Regions from separate parts of the Caballeronia sp. SL2Y3 genome, predicted to be linked through region 1. Evidence: riboswitches for the same ligand, from Rfam matches in the RefSeq annotation. Region 1 holds a riboswitch; the other holds the start of a gene.

The links. A riboswitch is a leader RNA that binds a small molecule or an ion and turns the genes downstream of it on or off. The one in region 1 is predicted to bind cobalamin.
Region 2: another riboswitch for cobalamin. It lies ahead of LDZ26_RS02880 (TonB-dependent receptor domain-containing protein); the one in region 1 lies ahead of LDZ26_RS15820 (CbtB-domain containing protein).

What each region holds. Positions count from the first base shown of each region.
Region 1 is NZ_CP084261.1:548,867-554,143, reverse strand. It holds gene LDZ26_RS15845 (cobalamin biosynthesis protein) at 20-397, shown strand; gene cobO (cob(I)yrinic acid a,c-diamide adenosyltransferase) at 406-1,008, shown strand; gene LDZ26_RS15835 (cobyrinate a,c-diamide synthase) at 1,013-2,311, shown strand; gene LDZ26_RS15830 (DUF1289 domain-containing protein) at 2,308-2,538, shown strand; gene LDZ26_RS15825 (CbtA family protein) at 2,535-3,308, opposite strand; gene LDZ26_RS15820 (CbtB-domain containing protein) at 3,318-3,554, opposite strand; cobalamin riboswitch at 3,585-3,708, opposite strand; gene LDZ26_RS15815 (histidine phosphatase family protein) at 3,736-4,311, shown strand; gene LDZ26_RS15810 (DUF1428 domain-containing protein) at 4,384-4,755, shown strand; gene LDZ26_RS15805 (antibiotic biosynthesis monooxygenase) at 4,795-5,109, shown strand; gene LDZ26_RS15800 (hypothetical protein) at 5,196-5,277, opposite strand, start outside.
Region 2 is NZ_CP084260.1:604,920-610,196, forward strand. It holds gene lgt (prolipoprotein diacylglyceryl transferase) at 1-521, shown strand, start outside; gene LDZ26_RS02855 (SIMPL domain-containing protein) at 576-1,301, opposite strand; gene LDZ26_RS02860 (EVE domain-containing protein) at 1,381-1,839, opposite strand; RNA gene ssrS (6S RNA) at 1,931-2,113, opposite strand; gene LDZ26_RS02870 (cell division protein ZapA) at 2,232-2,546, opposite strand; gene LDZ26_RS02875 (ATPase) at 2,543-2,932, opposite strand; cobalamin riboswitch at 3,194-3,489, shown strand; gene LDZ26_RS02880 (TonB-dependent receptor domain-containing protein) at 3,573-5,277, shown strand, end outside.

The sequences.
Region 1 (5,277 bases):
ATTTCCGTCCATTCGTTCGATGATGTTTCCTTGCGTGAGCCTGCGCCATCTTGCCATCGGCATCGGCTGCAAACGCGGCGTTAGCGCCGATGCGATAGAAGCGGCCGTCCTTCGTGCGCTTCGTGCGCTTTATGCGCTCCGAGCAGCGGAACTCACGTTCGCGCACATCGCGGTGGTCGCGAGCATCGACATCAAACACGACGAAGCCGGCTTGCGTGTCTTCTGCGAGCGTCATGCGCTGCCATTGCGTTTCTATCGCGCAGACCAGCTCGCGCACATGCCCGCCGAGGGTGTATGCGAGCCTAGCGCGCTGCTCGCGAGCGAGGGCGGAGAGCTTGTTGTGCCGAAGATGATCGACGGTCATGTGACTGTCGCCATAGCAACGAAGAAAGCCTGAAAGAGCCCATGAAAACCGATACGGAATCGCATCTGCGCATGACGCAGCGTCGCAAGGAAGGCCACGAAAAGAAGCAGGCCGCCGCCGATCACGAGAAGGGTCTCTTGATCGTCAACACAGGCAATGGCAAGGGCAAGACCACGGCCGCTTTCGGCATGGCGGTGCGCGTGCTCGGGCACGGCATGAAGCTCGGCGTCGTCCAGTTCATCAAAGGCGCGCTGCATACGTCAGAGCGGGATTTCCTGAGCGCGGTCGCCAATTGCGATTTCGTGACGATGGGCGACGGCTATACCTGGAACACGCAAAACCGCGAGGCCGACATGGCGACGGCGCGCAAAGGCTGGAACGAAGCGCGGCGCATGATCGAAAGCGGCGAATATCAGATGGTCGTGCTCGACGAGCTCAACACCGTGCTCAAGTACGAGTACTTGCCGCTCGACGAAGTGCTCGATGTGTTGAAGGCGCGTCCTGCGATGCTGCATGTGGTCGTGACGGGCCGTCATGCGCCGGATGCGCTCGTCGAACTGGCGGACCTCGTCACGGAGATGCGGCTCGTGAAGCATCCGTATCGCGAGCAGGGCGTCAAGGCGCAACGTGGCGTCGAGTACTGAGCTCATGCCGTCCTGCCCCGCACTCTTCATCGGCGCAAGCGCGTCGCATCAAGGCAAGACCACGGTGACGGCCGCGCTGGCGCGTCATCATGCGCGGCGTGGCCTGCGCGTGCGCGTCTTCAAGACCGGCCCCGATTTTCTCGATCCGATGATTCTGGAACGCGCATGCGGATCGCCCGTCTATTCGCTGCATCTGTCGATGGTCGGCCTCGACGCATGCCGCGCATTGCTCGCAGAGGCCTCGCGCGAAGCCGATCTGATTCTGATCGAAGGCGTCATGGGTCTCTTCGACGGCACGCCGAGCAGCGCCGACCTCGCTGCCGCGTTCAACGTGCCGGTGCTCGCCGTGATCGGCGCACATGGCATGGCGCAGACGTTCGGCGCAGTGGCGTTCGGACTGGCGCGTTATCGCGCGGACGTGCCGTTCCATGGCGTGCTCGCCAATCGCGTTGCATCGGCGCGGCATGCGCAGATGTTGGCCGAAGCCATTCCGGATGGACTGCGCTATTGCGGGCATCTGTCGAATGCAGACGATATCGCACTGCCCGAGCGTCATCTCGGCTTGACGCAAGCGCAAGAAGTGGCGGGACTGGATGCGCGTCTCAATCGCGCCGCCGATGCCATTGCCGCTACCGCGCTTGCCCATCTACCGCCGCCCGTTCACTTCGAGGACGCAAAGCCCGAAGCACCGCCGCGTCTGCTCGAAGGCTTGCATATCGCCATGGCGCGCGATGCCGCGTTTTCATTCGTCTATCCGGCCAATGTCGACTTGCTGCACGCAATGGGCGCGCAGGTGAGCACGTTCTCGCCGCTCGCCGATGAACCCGTGCGCGCCGATGCCGACGCGCTCTATCTTCCGGGCGGCTATCCGGAACTGCATGCGGCTACGCTTGCCGCAAACCTGCGCACGCGGGCATCGATAGAAGCGCATGTGGTGCATCGCAGAGCCGTCGTCGCCGAATGCGGCGGCATGCTGTATCTGCTCGATACGCTGACGGACGTGGAAGGCACGAAGCATGCGATGCTCGGTCTTATCCCCGGCAACGCCTTCATGCAGCGCCGCCTCGCGCGTCTTGCAATGCAAAGGCTCGATACCGCGCATGGCGCGCTCACCGGTCACACGTTCCATTACTCCACGCTCGACACACCCATGCAGCCGCATCTGACCTCGAAGCATGCAACGACAGGCGCCGAAGGCGAAGCCCTCTATCGCCACGGCCCGGTCACGGCCACCTATATGCACGCGTATTGGCCATCGAATCCGGCCGCCGCCGCGGCGCTCTTTCGCGGCGAATCGCTATGACGATCATCGACCTCGCCTTTACTATTGCGCGCGCGAAGTCGCAAGAGCCTGTCGGCTCGCCGTGCACCGGCGTATGCAAGCTCGATCCCGCGCATGGTCTGTGCGCGGGATGCTTCAGGAGCCGCGAGGAGATCAAGTCGTTCCGCTCGATGGACGATGCCGCGAAACTCGCGCTACTGGATGAATTGCCCGCAAGGCAAGCAGCGTTATCGCGAGAAAACGCTTAGACGGCCGCCACTTTGCGCAATGCGGGCCGCTCTAGTTCGCGAGCAGCGAGCGCGCCGAACACGAGCCCGAGCGTCGTCCAGATGATGACCTGAATGCCGATGGCCGCGACGCGAAAGTTCCAGAGCAACGACGCCGAGAAGCCTGCCGGCACTTCTTCGATACGCGGCAGCGCGAACTGCGCGAGCAGCATCGACGCCATGTAGAAAGCGCCTGCAATCATCGTTGCGTTCCACTCGCCTCGCCGCACGCGCAGCCGCCTTTGCAGCGCGACGGCGATCACCGCTGCCGCGATCGAGATGGCCAACATGCCGAAGAACAATGCGGTGCGCGGACCGATCGTCGCCGCGTTGCCGACCGAAGGCGGGTTCGGTGGATACTTGAGGAACGGCACGACCGCCACGCTCAAGAAGCCGAACATCGCCAGCAACGCCGATGTGCCGCGCGCACGCAATGCGCCGAGCCGTCCATAAGCAAGCGCAAAGACGAGCGAGAAGATGCCGCCGAGCGCAGTGCCGAATACCGCGACGCCGCTAAAGAGGCCGAGACCGGCCTGCGTGTCCCGGCTCACCAGTTCTTCGTCGCCGTCGTCGCCGTCGTGACCGTGTGAATGAGTCGTGGCTTCGTGATGGTCATGTCCATGCGCATGTTCTCCTTCGAACGCGATGGCTTGTGCAACGAACGGCTCCCCGACGAGCTTCGCAAAACCGAAGCCGAGCAGGCCCGCGACAAAACCCGCGATCATGCCGCGTATCAACAAGCTGCGAATCATGACGCGCCCTTAGTGGCAGGGAAAGCCGAGCAAGTGCCGCCCGTCATGCACGAATTCGTGAACGACCATGCCGGAGAAGATGGACGTCGCGCCCTGCTCCGCACCGACGAAATAAATGGCGATCAAAAGGATCAGGCCGATGAACACGGCCCAAGGCAAGACTTCACGTACCGGAATAGGTACCGGCGCATCGAGGGCGGGCGAAACGGAAGCGGCGGCATAGACCGGCGCGTGAGCGACATTCATTGATTTTCTCCGAGGGAAAAGCGCGTCCCAATAGACGAAAGAGCTTGCAGCGGGGTCTGACTCGCGGACCGTCGTTTTCACGAAAGCCGCTTACAGTGGCGCGACCGTGCCGGGCTTGCACCGGCTTCCTCGCACTGCAAGCTTGCCATTCTAGGACGATTGCGGGCAAAGTAAAGCAACGATGCGCCCATTGCCTCCATCATTGAACGTCACGCTTCTCTGCCACGCGGCCACGCACGCGATGAAAGCCGCCCGCTTTCCGACGGGCGACGAGCCGCCTGCATGCGATGAACGCGCGGCTCTTGCGCAGCGCTTCGCGCATTTCGAAGGCCGCGTGATCGCGAGTCCCGCAGCCGTTGCGCGCGCGACGGCCGCATGGATTGCAAGCACCGTCGAAACGAACGACGCCTTCAACGATATCGACTATGGCCGCTGGCGCGGGCATGCGATACGCGCCATCGCCGAACGCGAGCCTGAAGGCATGAGCGCATGGCTCACGAATGTCGCCGCGCGGCCACACGGCGGCGAGAGTATTGCGATGCTGTCCGAACGCATTGCGAACGCGCTTTCAACTCTTGTGCGCGACGATGCCCGCACCGAACGCTGCCTGATCGTCACGCATGCCATCGTCGTCAAAGCCGCATTGGCGCATGTGCGAGGCGACTCGCTCAAATCCATCTTTGCGATGGACTTCGCGCCCCTGTCGTCCATATCGCTCGACTATGACCGGCAGTGCGGCGTCTGGACCGTGGCCTGAACTTCGTCGTGCGGCTCAAGCTCCAATGCAATTGACGGCATGACGCTGTCAATAACGCTTAAGGAGGCTCACATGGCGCACTATGTGGATGGATTCGTCGTACCTGTTCCCAGCGAGAAGATCGACGCGTATCGGGTCATGGCCGAAGAAGCGGGCAAAATCTGGCTTGAGCACGGCGCACTGCAATTCGTCGAGAGCATTGCCGACGACGTCAAGCCAGGGGAAGTCACTTCATTTCCGCAGAGCGTGCAATTGAGAGAAGGTGAAACGATTGCGTTCTCGTGGATACTGTATGAATCGCGCGAGCAGCGCGACGCAGTCAACGCCAAGGTCATGAATGACCCGCGCCTGAAGGCGATGATGGAGCAAGGTGAGCCGCCGTTCGATGCGAAGCGCATGTTCTTCGGCGGCTTTGCGACCATAGTCGAACTGGCGCGCTCCTGAACCTTCGTTTGTTGAATCACCACAAAGGAAAGTATCGACATGTATATCGCCATGAATCGCTTCAAGATCGTGCCCGGCGCAGAAGCCGACTTCGAGCGCCTATGGACGAGCCGCGACACGCATCTCAAGGATGTCCCCGGCTTCGTCGAATTTCATTTGCTGAAGGGCCCGGCCAAGGACGATCACGTCCTTTATTCGAGCCACACGATCTGGGCGAATCGGGCGGCGTTCGAAGACTGGACGCGGTCCGACGCCTTTCGCGCCGCGCATCGCAACGCAGGCGGCGAGACGCGCCAGCTCTATCTCGGGCACCCCGAATTCGAAGGCTTCGAAGTCATTCAGACCGTCAAGTAGCACGTTTCTTTTACACGTTGATGAAAGAATGTGCTTAAAGAGCGTCCGCTATGACCGCTTGGGCGCTTCGATTTGGGCGCTTCGAATCAGGCCTTGGCTCCGCGCGCCATGCGCTGCAAAGTGGACGAGTCGATGGCGGCGGCGCAAATGCGCACCGCCTCTTTGAGC
Region 2 (5,277 bases), on a different replicon from region 1:
TGACCGATTTCGTCGCGCCGATGGTGCCGCTCGGCCTCGCGGCGGGGCGTCTCGGCAACTTCATCAACGGCGAACTATGGGGCCGCGTGACCGACCCTGCCGCAGCCTGGGCGATGCTGTTCCAGAACTCGACGAACGACGACGCCATCTGGCTCGCGAAGAATCCGCAGCTCGACGCCAAGTGGCATCTGACGGAGATCTTCCAGCGTTATCACATGCTGCCGCGCCATCCGTCGCAGTTGTATGAGATCGCACTCGAAGGCATCGTGCTGTTCATCGTGATCTGGACGTTCTCGCGCAAGCCGCGTCCGGTCGGCGCCATCTCCGCGCTCTTTCTGATCGGCTATGGACTCGCGCGCTTCACGGTGGAATTCGCCCGCGAACCGGACGACTATCTCGGCCTGCTCGCGCTGGGCCTCTCGATGGGCCAGTGGCTGTCGCTGCCGATGATCGTCGCGGGCGTCATCATGTTGGTGTGGGCGTACAAGCGGCATCGTCGCGTGGCGGCGAACGCGGCGTGATCTCGCGCGGGGCCGCGCTTGCGGTCCCGCTTGGGTTAGCTTGAGCTCGCTCGATCAGCGGCCCATCTGCACCGAGCCGGACACATCGACGGTCACGGTCGTGGTGCCGGCTTCGAGCGCCATCGGCGCGGCCATCTTGGCGTCGGCGCCCATGGCGCGCGACTGCATCATCATCACCGGGCGCGGCGCCACGCCGCTATGCCCGACGTTCACCTCGCGAATCGAATAGCTGCTGTAGCCGAACGCCTGCGAGGCGGCTTGCGCCTGCTTGCGGAACGAATCGATGGCCTGCGTCGAGAGCTTCTGCTCCGCGGCGCGCTGCGCTTCCGGCGACAGCGAGAACGTGACGTTGCCGACCTGCATCGACGAACTCATCTTGCCCGCGAGCTTCGAGGCCGCCGCGAAGTCGTGCGATTCGAGCACGACCTCCGTGCGCCCGCGCCACGCGGAAATCTTGCCGTCGCGGTCGGTCGACGGATACACGGTGAACGAGCCGCTCTTCGCGGTCACGCCATCCACACCCTTCGCTTCGCGCAGTGCGGCTTCGGCGCGCTGATTGAGCGTCGCGGTGAGCGATGACGGATCGGCGGCTTCCTGCTCGTAAAAGAGCGTGATGGTGACGACATCCTGCGGCACTTGCGCGCTCGCCTGCGCCGAGAGCGAGAGCACGCCCGCGGGCTGCGGATTGGCGATGACCGTCTGCGCGGCGGCCGAGGCGGAATAGGCGAGAGTGGCGCCCGACATCGCGAGGGCGAGGGCGGCGGCGGTTTTCTTGTTCATCATCGAAGGGCTCCAACGCAAGGCGTCGCGTGATTCGCGACCGCACTTAGGCGTCGGCCTGCAGCCCTTAGTTCCTGCTCTAGACGAGGCGTTCGGTAATAAAGCGCCACTCGTCCTCGGTGACAGGCGTGATCGACAGCCGGTTGCCGCGCGCGAGCACTTGCATGCCGGCGAGCTCCGCGTGCTCACGAAGTTCGGCGAGCGCAATGAGCCGCGTCTTCTTCACGAATCTCACATCCACGAGCATCCAGCGCGGCGTGTCCTGCTTGGACTTGGGATCGTAGTAGGCGCTTTCGGGATCGAACTGCGTGGGATCGGGATGCGCCGTCGAGCAGACCTTCGCGATTCCCGCGATACCGGGCTCGGGGCAACTCGAATGGTAGAAGAGCACGCCGTCGCCGATCTTCATCTGGTCGCGCATGAAGTTGCGCGCCTGATAGTTGCGCACGCCGGTCCACGGCAGCGTCTTCTTGGGCGCGTGCGCGAGATGATCGATGCTCGCTTCGTCCGGTTCGGACTTCATCAGCCAGTAGCGCATGATTTCGGCGTGAAGGAGTGTGCGTGCGGTTTTGGGCGATGCAAATGAAAACGGCACCGGTAAGAACCGATGCCGTTCGTGCTTCGTAAATAAGGTCCCCGCCTCAGCCGCTAGGCCGGCATCCTGAACCTGGGTTCAAGATTGGTCGCGGTAAGCAACACTTCGGGTACATCAGACAGAGTGACGCGCGCGCCCGTGCTGCAACGTTCCGCAACCGTGCCAATGTAGCATTGGTTCAAGGAATATATGACCTTGGCGTACCAGGCAGGGAGACCTCACTGTACACCAAACGTTTGGTCCTTGCAGCGTTTGCCCGCGTTTCTCGCGGTATCTTTTTTTGATGGATATCGCGACGCTGATTAGGTCAGCGCATGACCGTCAGTGCGCTTCGCTCAGTGCGCTTCATATTGCGCAATGACAGCGCCGAGCTGCTCGTTCATCGAATGCATGGTGCGGCGGATTTCCTCGGCCGGGAACGCTTCGCCGTGGCGCACGCTTTCCTGCAGCTTGAGCAATTCGGACGCCAACGAAAGCGCGGCCATTACCGCGATGCGGTCCGTGCCGCGCACGCTGCTTGCGTTGCGGACCTTGTTCATTTCGGCATCGACGCGGGCCACGGCTTCGCGCAGAGCGGCTTCGGTTTCCGGCGAGCACGCGAGGCGATACTGCTGGCCGAGAATGGATACTTCGATCTGCGTGGTCGTCATGCCTTCTCTCCTTGATGATGCTCGCCGTGCACTTCTTCCGCGTGCGCATGTTCGTGCTGCGCTTCGCGCGACGCGCTGGCTTCGGCGTTCAGAAGATCGAGCTGATTGTCGCTCTCGGCATGATGCGCTTTGCCGCGCGGCAGCTTTTCGAGGATCGCGTTGAGGCGCACTTGCGCGTCGTCGATCTTCGCGGACAGCGAATCCCGTTCGCCTTGCAGCGCGTCGCGCTCCTGGCGAACCTGCGCGAGTTCGGCCTGAACGCTGGCGTAATCGGCGCGCAGCTGTTCCATTTGTGCTTCGAGCGCGAGACGCGCCTGATTGTGGCGCTCGCTGATCTTGATCAGCCGGCCGATGTTCCCTGACAGTGATTCGAGTTCGTTGAGCATGTGCTGCGTCCTCTAAAGACCTGGCATTTTAGCGCGGTTCAAAGGCGCTTCCGATAATTGTCTCGTTTCGAGACGTAACAACACGCGATCTTGCGCGCATCGCCGCGTATTCATGTGTGGAATGTCCGCGCGTGACGCACCCGGATGCGCGGCTGACGATGCTCGCTCGTCGCTTGCTCGTCGCTTGCTCGTCGCTTGCTCGTTGTCCAGACCTCGCGGTGAGGCGCCGCGCGCCTTCTTGACGGCCCCCATGCGCGCTCCTACACTTGCCGCACTTTTGGTGCTCGCGCCGCCTTTCTTGCGGCGCAGTCAAACGGGAAACAGGAAGCGTCGTCTCGCCTCGCGCGGCTCGCCAACCTGTGCTGCCCCCGCAACGGTAAGCGACCGCAACGCAAGTTGCAAGTCGTCCCTCGCGCGTTTCTCCGTGTTGCTCCGTGGTCGTTTGCCATTGGAGACGCGACTGCAAGAAACGTGTCGGCGCCACTGCGCTTCGAAGCGCGGGAAGGCGGGACGATGCGTCGCCAGCCCGGATACCGGCCAATCGTCCAGCGCGCCGATGCTTCGCAAGACGGCGCGTGCGTCGCGCACAGACCTCGCGGGGAGCGGGGCACGCGCCAGTCTCCAACGGGAACGCATCCACATGGTCTTGCCTTCGTCCGGCCTCATTCGTCGCGCGGCGCGCGTCGTGATGTGCGCCGCCGCGAGTGCGCCGCTTGTCCAGGCCGCGCACGCCGATTCCGATTCTCCGTCGCAGACACTCGCGCCCGTCGTCGTCACGGCGACGCGCGGCGCGCAACCGCTCGCCGATTCCATCCCGCAGGCGACGCTCTTCGACGCGCAAGACATCGCCGACAGCAATGCGGACGATGTGCTCGGACTCATCGCGCTCGCGCCCGGCGTGCAGATCACGCGCAACGGCGGGCCCGGCGCGACCTCGGGCGTCTTCATACGCGGCGCGTCGTCGACGCAATCGCTCGTGCTGATCGACGGCGTGCGCGTCGAATCCGTCTCTCTGGGCGCGGCGCAGTTGTCGCAATTGATGCTCGATCAGACCGGCCGCGTCGAAGTGGTCAATGGCAATGTGTCGGCGCTGTATGGATCGAACGCGATCGGCGGCGTCGTGCAGATTTTCACGAAGGAGGGCGAAGCACATCCGCCGCGCTTTCACTTCGAAGCCGAATACGGCAGCTATCACACGCAACGGCAATCGGCGGGCGTCGACGGCGCGCTCGATGCCGAGGGCCGCACCACGTTCAGCCTGAACGTGTCGCGCGAGAAGACCGACGGCTTTTCGTCGATCGATCCCGCGCGCGCGCCCGGCGCGAATCCGAACGCGAACGGTTATCTGAACGAAAGCGTCGCCGCGACGCTGCGCCACAAGTTCAGCGACAAGTGGGACGCGGGCGTGCGCTTCCTGCAATCGAACGGCGTGAACAGCTTCGACGATCCCTACGGCGTGCCGACCGATCTCAACGAATCGCATGATCGCGTGCGCTCGGCGTCGGTGTTCGCGAACGGCAAGCTCACCGACAACTGGACGACGCACTTCACCGTCGCGCAGGGGCAAGACCGCGCGAACATCGAGAAGAACGGCGTCTATACGAGCCGCTTCGACTCGGAGAATCATCAGTATCTGTGGCAGAACGACTTTCGGCTCACAGACGCGCACAAGCTCGTGTTCGGCTACGAGCACCTCGACCAGTCGCTCGATTCGGACCAGTTCAGCGCGCCCGACCGGCATGTGAACTCCGTTTTCGCGGGCTATGTCGGCCGCTTCGGTCCGAGCGAAGTGCAGGCCAACGTGCGCCGCGACCAGTATTCCGACTTCGGCGGCGCGAACAGCTACTATCTGGGCTACGCGTACAACTTCGATTCGCACTGGCGCGCGAGCGCGAGCTACGCGGCGTCGTTTCGCGCGCCGAGCTTCGACGATCTCTACTATCCGTTCAGCGGCAATCCGTCGATACAGCCGGAGCGCAGCCATTCGGCCGAGGCCGCGTTGCAGTACGCATCGGACAAGATCGGCGTGATGCGCGTGACGGCATTCGAGACGCGCTATTCGAATCTGATCGACTACGTGGGCGACAGCAGCGGCTTCTATACCGCGCAGAACGTGGGGCGCGCGAAGGTGCAGGGCGTCGAGGGATCGTGGGCGGGACACGTGGGCGCAACGGACGTGCGCGCGAGCGTGACGTTCCAGAATCCCGTCGACGAGACGAATCACGAAGAGTTGACGCGTCGCGCGCGGCGCTTCGCGTCGCTGTCGGCGCATCGGTCGATCGGGCGCTGGCGCGTGGGCGGCGAGTGGATCGTGAGCGGCGCGCGCAGCGATTACGATTCGACGC